3 regions of the Peribacillus sp. TH27 genome follow, and region 1 is predicted to be linked to each of the others. Evidence: riboswitches for the same ligand, from Rfam matches in the RefSeq annotation. Region 1 holds a riboswitch; each other region holds the start of a gene.
What was found. A riboswitch is a leader RNA that binds a small molecule or an ion and turns the genes downstream of it on or off. The one in region 1 is predicted to bind preQ1.
Positions count from the first base shown of each region.

Region 2: another riboswitch for preQ1. It lies ahead of queC (7-cyano-7-deazaguanine synthase QueC); the one in region 1 lies ahead of JFU24_RS14210 (QueT transporter family protein).
Region 3: another riboswitch for preQ1. It lies ahead of JFU24_RS22575 (VUT family protein); the one in region 1 lies ahead of JFU24_RS14210 (QueT transporter family protein).

Region 1 covers NZ_JAEKEV010000002.1:2,666,924-2,670,082, forward strand. Annotated here, with positions in the region: gene JFU24_RS14200 (hypothetical protein) at 145-957, opposite strand; gene JFU24_RS14205 (YbaK/EbsC family protein) at 1,221-1,742, opposite strand; PreQ1 riboswitch class I at 1,911-1,955, shown strand; gene JFU24_RS14210 (QueT transporter family protein) at 1,962-2,447, shown strand; gene JFU24_RS14215 (TVP38/TMEM64 family protein) at 2,569-3,159, shown strand, end outside.
Region 2 covers NZ_JAEKEV010000002.1:4,407,498-4,410,656, reverse strand. Annotated here, with positions in the region: gene queE (7-carboxy-7-deazaguanine synthase QueE) at 1-115, opposite strand, end outside; gene queD (6-carboxytetrahydropterin synthase QueD) at 108-578, opposite strand; gene queC (7-cyano-7-deazaguanine synthase QueC) at 578-1,240, opposite strand; PreQ1 riboswitch class I at 1,299-1,341, opposite strand; gene JFU24_RS22545 (methyl-accepting chemotaxis protein) at 1,539-3,159, shown strand, end outside.
Region 3 covers NZ_JAEKEV010000002.1:4,410,733-4,413,891, reverse strand. Annotated here, with positions in the region: gene JFU24_RS22585 (hypothetical protein) at 1-24, shown strand, start outside; gene JFU24_RS22580 (hypothetical protein) at 496-651, opposite strand; gene JFU24_RS22575 (VUT family protein) at 674-1,216, opposite strand; PreQ1 riboswitch class I at 1,268-1,310, opposite strand; gene JFU24_RS22570 (TetR/AcrR family transcriptional regulator) at 1,572-2,141, shown strand; gene JFU24_RS22565 (DUF4260 domain-containing protein) at 2,193-2,540, shown strand; gene queE (7-carboxy-7-deazaguanine synthase QueE) at 2,622-3,159, opposite strand, start outside.

The DNA.
Region 1 (3,159 bases):
GTCAGGGGGTTAAACAAAAAGGAACCAGCATAGTAGCTGGTTCTCCTTAATTCCAGTTCGTCTTGAGAATGCTTTACAGCTCTGCTTTAAAAATTGCAGAGTTATTTGAAGTATGGTCTACCTAAAACGTCTCTCACCATCATTTTATTTTTCATACCGATAGGATTCAGAGATTTCGAGCAGTTGGCCACAGGATTCCACCACTTCGATGATTTCTATCCAGGACATGTCCAACCCAAGTTCATTAGCATGAGAAATCTTATCCCGTAATTTCCGAATGGCATTCGCATCTTTCTTTCCTTTACTTTTAGAAGGAATTTGGAAGAAGAACCTCAATTCCTGATCTTTATGAATGATATCGAATTTATCACTGATTTGCAGACACTCTATTAAATTGATATCCTCATTTTTATCGATTCTCCTCCTATATAATTCGGTAGCCTTTTCTAAACGATCTCCGCTGATCATTGGATACCAACTGTCATCCCCGAATTTATCCATGATGATATCGCTCATCCTCATTTCCAAAAGGGTAATATATCCAAAAATCAGCATTCTGATTGGAGGCTTTTGAAGGTCAGCGTGGGTAATCAACTTTTTAATTGAATTATTCTCTAACACGAACACCCTCGTTTTATTCTTAAAAATATGAAGAAGTTGAATCAAAGGGGTTGAGTCCGAAACCAATTCTCTTGGTGTAAAACATTTCAAATACTCCGCAATCTTACCTTCACCAAGTTCTTGCCTTTCGATATATCCGATAATTTCCCCTTGATCCTCTACCGCCAATATATCGAAATTCTTTTTTTCCAATTCTTTTTGTATCCCCAGTGCTAAATCGTTTTTATGGCAAAACTCAAGTTCCTGGGCAATGCTCTTAACCGTGATATTTTCTTCATAAAGAGTTTTAAGACTGAGGTAACTGCTATTGTTTTTTTTATAGCTTTCATTGAACATCTTTTACCCTCCACTTACGAACTTTCTGAACGATTTGCCTATGCGCCATGTTGAACAAACCTCCCCTAATTAGACCGTTAATTTACATCTGCGGTCAACTTTTCAGAAGAAAATGGGAGCAAACCTATTCGGAACAAGTTAAAAGCTTATAACTAAAAACCCAGTAATAAAAAGGGAACAGGTAATGTCTCTCGTTATCAACAAATAAAGTCCACCCAAGTGGACTCATTTCCATTCTATGTGGTTCTTTTTGGTACGATAAATCAAAATCCATCAACTGCCTTACCTACTGCTGCTTCCTCATTCTGCTCTTCTTCCCATGCCTTACAAACATCAACCCAATCCTTTGCTCCTGAATATTCAAATAATTCAGCGAGTTTAAGTTCTATTGCAGAGTTCGCACTTCCGCATGCTGGGAATAAAGACTCAAAGCGCTTCATCGACACATCAAGGAAAACATCTAGGTCATTTGCCAACCCAAACGGGCAGACTCCTCCAATGGCATGACCAGTCTGCTCAAGCACATCCTCAGCTGACAGCATTCGTGCCTTGAAACCGAACGTCTGACGAAATTTCTTATTATCCACTTTTGCGTCCCCTGCGGCAACAACCAAAATCGCATGCTCACCTTCCCCCTTAAAGGAAAGAGTCTTAGCAATTCGCGCTGGAATAACACCGATGGTTTCTGCTGCTTCAATCACCGTAGCACTCGATGTTTCGAACTCCATTACATCGCCTTCCCGATTCCATTTTTTAAAATGGCTCTTGACACTCTCGATCGACATATTATATCCACTCCTTTGAAGTACATGTAAAAATAATATCATCCTTTATTGCAATAAATCAAAATCATTTGAGACATCCACAGCTTGAAAACTTATTATTTTGAAACCATTCTTTACAAATTGACGAAACAAGCCTACATGGGATACTATTAGTCTTCGGGCAAAAGCCTAAACGTGGTTCGTAACCATCCCACGATAAAAAACTAGGGAGAGAATAAAATGAATGTTCGTACACTCGTGATAAGCGGGTTATTGGCCGCCTTATATGTGGTGGTCTCATTTGTGTTTCAACCAATATCATTTGGAATATACCAATTTCGGGTTCCGGAAATATTGAATCATCTGATTGTATTTAATAAAAAATATATCTACGGCATAGTGGGCGGCGTTTTCATATCGAATCTGCTCTTTTCGCCGATGGTGCCATATGATTTGATATTCGGGGTAGGGCAATCTCTGCTTGCCTTATTGCTTGTCATTTTTGCCTCACGCTTCATAAAGAGCATTAAAGGACGGATGATCGTTACGATTATCTTTTTCACGTTCACAATGTTTTTAATTGCAATCGAACTGAACCTTGCCCTGGATTTTCCATTCTTGTTAAGCTGGATGACCACGGCTGTCGGTGAATTCATCGTCCTTTTGGTTGGTGCGCCAATCATTTATGGAATGAACAAAAGAATTCAGTTTGAAAAGTGGCTATAAAGGAATCTTTGCGTCGTTAACCCACTATAATGGAAAAGAGCTGTCTGCTTCATGCGGAAGCTCTTTTTTTCACCATTGAACCTGAAGATGATAAACTATTAGAATGAATGGTGGTGACCTTTTGAAAAAAATACTGACCTTAATCGGTCTACTGGTAATAGTAATATTTATCGTTTCCAATGCAGAATTGTTCACCATGGTTTGGAAAAGTGATTTGGATTCAGTTATAACCATATTGACAGAAAACCTTTTGCTTACTTTTGTTGTGACATTTGTGTTGATGATTGTCCAAAATTCTTTTACCATTATACCCTTAATTTTACTCCTAACCATCAATGTCGCGATATTTGGATTCATATATGGGTACCTATGGAGTTGGGTTACAAGTGTCGTTGCATCAGGATTCATTTTTTATGCAGCCAGGAACTGGTTTCAGGCACCTCTCTTAAAGAAAATGGGCCCAAAATGGAAAGAATCCGTTGTAGAGCATGGCTTTATGTACGTGTTTACCGGAAGGATATTCCCACTCATACCAACAAGTTTAATTAACTTGGCAGCAGGAGTCAGTTCTGTAACCTTCAAGGATTTTTTATTAGCGACCGCACTCGGCAATCTTATATACTTTTTCTTTCTATCCTTAATCCCTTATGGTCTCCTATCTGTGGAAATGAACCAATATACACTAGCTGTACTCGCCTTCCTCTTCTTACTA
Region 2 (3,159 bases), 1.7 Mb from region 1:
AGGCACAAGAATAATCGCATCCTGCCGTCCGAACAAACATGGTCTTTTGTCCGATGACCATGCCCTCCCCTTGTATTGTCGGGCCGAAGATTTCCATAACAGGCAGCTTACTCACTTTCCATCCACTCCCGTCTAGCTTCAGCATAACTCGTCGGAGTTTCATATAGACGAACAAATTCGACTCTAGCACCCTCATAATTCTTGGTTAAAAGGGCTTCGGCCATTTTTTCATAAATCCAGACAACCATATTTTCAGCTGTTGTATTCATGAGCGGCAATGTTTCATTCAAATAACGATGATCAAGGTGTATTTCAATCTCATTTTTCCAAATTTCTTTGATGTCACCAAAATCTATCATTAAACCGCGTGAATCCGTATATCCGCTCAATCCGAAAATGACCCTATACGTGTGGCCATGCAAGTTCTTGCATTTGCCTTCATAGTCATGAAGATGGTGCGCGGCATCAAAGGTGAATTCCTTGCTTACCATGACCCGCTTACTTGAGTAGTTTAATTGATTCCGCTGAATATCTTTATCTATTTTTTGAAGCTTATCCACGATAGTAAAACCGTACATTATTTAAGCACCTGCCGTCTGCTTACATAGTCATCCAACCCTTTTTTCCGAAGCTTACATGCCGGACACTCGCCACAGCCGTCGGATATAATCCCGTTATAACAAGTCAGAGTCTTCTCACGGACGAAATCAAATGCGCCAAGCTGATCCGCAAGCTCCCATGTTTCCTCTTTATTCAGCCACATAAGTGGCGTATCAATCACAAATGACTGGTCCATCGACAAATTCAAGGTCACGTTCAACGATTTAATGAATACATCGCGACAGTCTGGATATCCGCTGAAATCCGTCTCGCAGACACCAGTGACAATATGCTTAGCCCCAATTTGGCTTGCCAATACACCGGCAAACGAAAGGAACAGCAAATTCCGCCCTGGTACAAACGTTGACGGTAGTTCCCCGTCTTCTCCGTCCTCTACTGCGATATCACTTCGCGTTAACGCATTCGGCGCTAGTTGGTTCAACAGCGACATATCCAGAATATGATGGGTAATGCCCAGTTCCTTAGCAATCTTTTGCGCGCATTCGATTTCCAAGCTGTGCCGCTGATTATAATCAAACGTAACCGCTTCTACTTTCTCAAATCGCTCCATTGCCCAGAACAAACACGTCGTACTATCCTGTCCCCCGCTAAACACAACCACTGCCTTTTCCTTCTTCATCATTTCTATAAAACTCCTTTTTACGGAAAAAAACAGCACCCTAAGAATAGAGTACTGTTTCTCCTTAGTTTTTTTGAGAGGGTAGCTAGAACCTCTTCCGCCTAGCGGAATATTATAATTTTCCAAATTAATAGTAACTTGAATATGAAAAGAAATCAAGAAGTTTATATCAAACTGATTATAAGACCGAATGGTAAAGTTTGTTATACAACATATCTTCCCTTACCTCCTTAAATATCCTATTATTTTTCCGATAAAAAAGGGTAAACAAAAAATATAGCAAAAGGGGTCCATTAACGTGAGAAGTATTAAAGGAAAGATATTGGTGGCATTTTCACTTATTATATCTTTGTGTATCATCTTAGGAGCATTTAATATCTATAGTAGCAATAAGTCACTTGTGCATTCCAAAGATATTATTGAACATGAATTACCGGTTCTTATTGATGAAGAACAACTACTCAATAATCTTGCACAAAGAAGCGCACTCGCGAGAGGCTATATTCTATTTGGCGACGAAAGTAATAAAGAGAGGTTCTTAAAATATACCGAAGAAAGCAAAGTCATTCAGGAGGATCTTTTATCCCTAAGTGATTCTGACAAAATGAAGGAATTGATTCAGAAAAGCGTGGATTGGAGAACGATTATTATTGACCGCGTATTTACACAATATGATCAAGGAAATGAAGAACGCGCTAAAGAAATACTAAAGGATGAAGTTGCACCAATAAGCAATGAATTGATGGATGGGTTTAGGGAGCTAGCTTCCGAACGCGAGAAATCAATTGTCGCTTCCGGAGAAATCGTCATCGCAAGTGGAGAATCAGTTAAAACGACTAGTATCATTATATCCATTGCCGCTGTCATCATAGGCCTTCTGCTTGCGCTTGTAACAGCCAATATTATTACAAAACCTCTCCTTAAAATAAGGGACAGAATGAAAGTAGTGGCGAAAGGTGAGCTGAACCATGAACCTTTAGAGCAAAAGTCAAATGATGAAATTGGAGAATTAACTCTGTCCTCCAACCAGATGCAGAAAAACCTTAGTGATACTATCGAAAAAATGCTAGTTGTATCTGAATCCGTTTCGAACCAAAGCGAAGACTTAACTCAATCAGCAAATGAGGTCCAACAAGGCAGCAGACAGATTGCGACTACCATGTTCGAGCTATCGGAAGGTTCAGAGTCTCAAGCCCACCGAGCAGCTGATATGGTCCATATGATGGAAGAGTTCACCAGAAAGATCCAGCAGGCCTATTCTTGCGGGGAAGAAGTTTCCCAAAGCTCCACCGAGATTCTATCCTTGACCAAGGAAGGAATCATATTAATGCGTAACTCGGTCCAACAAATGAAAATGATTGATGAGATTGTCAAAAATGCTGTCGAACAAGTGAAAGGACTTGACTCACAATCAAAGGAAATCTCACAGCTTGTACAGGTCATCAAGGATATTTCCAATCAAACCAATTTATTGGCCTTAAATGCGGCTATAGAAGCTGCACGAGCCGGCGAACATGGAAAGGGCTTCGCCGTCGTTGCAGAAGAAGTACGAAAACTCGCAGAAGAGGTCACACATTCAGTTGGGGATATCACAAATATTGTCACAGCTATCCAAACTGGTTCAAAAACCGTCGTCCACTCTTTAGAAGATGGATACACACAGGTAGATGCAGGTACGAGACAGATTACCCTCACCGGCCAAACATTTGAAACAATTAATAATTCAGTCGGGAACATGGGTACAAAAGTACAGCATATTACAAATGACTTAAACTATATCACTACCAATAGTATAAAAATCAATCAAGCTATCGAAGACATCGCAGCCGTGTCTGAAGAGTCTGCGGCAGGTATTGAACAAGTCTCCGCCTCCGCCCAGCAATCCAGCTCTTCGATGGATGAAATCACTAATCATGCCC
Region 3 (3,159 bases), 1.7 Mb from region 1:
GAAGAAATTTTGTTACCTAATTAATAAAAAGGCTTCCGACACCAATTATTGACGGTGCCGGAAGCTTTTTTTATGGGGTTACTCGTGAATTTGGCTGATTTACTCGTGAATTTTCACGATTTACTCGTAAGTTTTCACGATTTACTTGTAAGTTTGGCTAATTTACTCGTGAGTTTTCACGATTTACTCGTGAGTTTCTGTTTTTCTCGTGAATTTTCACGATTTACTCGTGAGTTTGGCTGATTTACTCGTAAGTTTTCACGATTTACTTGTAAGTTTGGCTAATTTACTCGTGAGTTTCTGTTTTTCTCGTGAATTTTCACGATTTACTCGTAAGTTTCTGGTTTACTCGTGAATTTTCACGATTTACTCGTGAATTTGGCTGATTTACTCGTGAGTTTTCACGATTTACTCGCGAACCTATAATTCACACAAAAAAAAAGAACCAAATTTGGTCCTTCCTTCTCTACTTATACAGATCGTTTCCTATTTATATTAATGTTTACGTTTATCTTGATTGTCTATTCCCTTATGCTTCCGATAATTGGCGCAGGATAGCTTCATACAGTCTCCTTGGACATCCGGACCATATTTTTCACGAAAAGCTTCCAGGCAATAGCATCTATCTTCTTCCTTTTTGGGTCCATCCATTGAGTGCTTCCCTCCTACTATTTTAACCGGAGATAACGCGCTTCTCCAGTCTTACATTGATTCGGCCCAACAGCGCGGCACCGATTGACTGAATGACTGTTTTAACAATGATTTGGCCAAAAATCGCAGCGGGTACGGCTTCCCATGGCAGAACGTTGGCACCAAGTGGGCTAAGTCCAATCACAACAAATATCACCGAATCGAAAAATCCTCCGACAATCCCGCTGTAAAATACTCTCCAACTCATCGGAAGTTTTAACCGGGTATAAATTTCAGTATCAGCTGTTTCTGCCACCACGAACGATAGTGCGGAAGCAAACACAATTAAAAGGGTATCTCCTAATAAAAATGATACGCACGCTGATAATATTAGTGCCGTGACAATGCACACATACGTCTTCACTCTGCCAAATTTATTCTGAACTAGATCCCGAAAGATGAAGGTTCCCCCGATTAGTAATGTCCCCATCGGAATAATAAACACACCAAGCTGTAATGGTGCAAAAGCTGCTGTAACCACATTCGCGGTGACAATGGACACTAAATACAATATAATTCTTAACATTTCTTACATTCTCCTTATACAAAAAAAACAGCACCCTAAGAAAGAGTACTGTTCTTCTTAGTTTTTTTGAGAGGGTAGCTAGAACCTCTTCCGCATGAGCGGATTATCTTTTTCCTAATTTATCGTAGCTTGAAAACGAATGGAAATCAAGAAGTTTCCACATTACCTATTTCTAAAACGAATTCAGTAAATACTTTATTAATAATTAGACTTATGGCTGATGTTTCGAATTTTGTTACTACATATGTGGATTGGAGTAGCTCCTGTCAAATCATTTTATTCTAATATTTGACAATTGAAAAACACTGCTATATGATGTTATTAACCACTGGTCAATAAATATGGAGGTGATACTATGTCGCCAAGGAAATCAGAAGGAATAGAATTATCTAAGGAAATGGTATTGAATGAAGCCCGGAAACTTTTTGCATCCGTTGGGTATTCAAAAGTTTCAATGCGGCAATTAGCTAAAACATTAGATTGTAGTCATGGCGCCATTTATTATCATTTTAAAAATAAGGCCGAAATATTTTATAGTTTGGTAAAAACGGATTTTTCTCTATTGAATAATAAAATAGATGATATCATCCTAACTGAAAATAATGCTTCTCAAAAAATAGAGAAGATATTACTATGCTTTATAGAGTTTGGGTTAACCCAGCAAAATCATTATGCAATCATGTTTTTATCTAAAGAAAAAGAAATTCAACATTTACTTCAACTTGATTCTAATAAAACATATGAAAAACTAATCAGTTCTCTGACTGACCTTACAGAAAATAAACTAAACCCTGCATCAATATGGTCTATTTTCCTTTCGCTCCACGGCTTTATAACATTTTATATTAATACACAACTTTCATATCAAGATGTAAAAAGCTTAGCTAATTTTCACGTTAAAAATATTATGAAGAGTATTGTATAATTTTTTGCACATACATTGACCAATGGTTAATAAAGATTAGGAGGCTTAAATATGGTGAAAAAATTAATACATTCTGAAGGGCTTATAGTTCTTATAGCGATAATTTATATCTATTCAATAAATGAATTTAGCTGGTTGATTTTCCTTTTATTACTATTAACACCTGACATTTCTATGTTAGCCTATCTAATCAATAATCAAATTGGTGCCAAGGTTTATAACTTGTTTCATACTTATACAATATCAATACTCATCATTTTACTAGCTGTTTCTCTAAACCAGGATACAATTTTAATGGTAGGTTTAATTTGGACGGCTCATATTGGAATGGATCGTTTTTTAGGATATGGCCTTAAATACACAACGGCTTTCAAGGCTACACACATTCAGGAGGTATAATAGTGGTATTTAGTTTATTGTCCGCATAAAAAAAGCAGTGTGATTGATCTTGCGCATCACACTGCTTCTTACTCTCTTCCTTTACACTCCCCGCTTATTTCCCCATATATACGTATGCAGCTGCGGCAGCACTTTCACATTTCTAAGTTCATCATCAGCTATTACTTTATCAATTAGCTCTTCATATTTTTTCAAAAGTCCGCTAATCAGCTGCTGATCATTAGCCGTCCTGCTGTCATCATTGCCAACCTGCAAATAAAAAGGAATATCCGGGTACCGGAAATGTACGTTTTTCGCATACTGATAATCTTCATCATCAAAGATTACAACCTTCAACGAGACATGATTATCGGGATGTCGATTGGCAAGATTAGATATTATTCGATCAAGCACCTCAAAGTCCGTGTTCATCCTAGAACTCGGTGGCTTAGGTGAAATAGTCAGTTCATCAATATCGAGAAACCAATCCTGCCAACGGCTTCCCTGTGTTTCCACGCCGGTTTTCATTCCATTATCTTTTAAAATTGCTATCAATCCATCTAGATTTTTCAGCAGTGCTGGATTTCCACCTGATATTGTAACGAAGGAAAAGCCCTCACCGCCAATTCGCTTCAGCTCA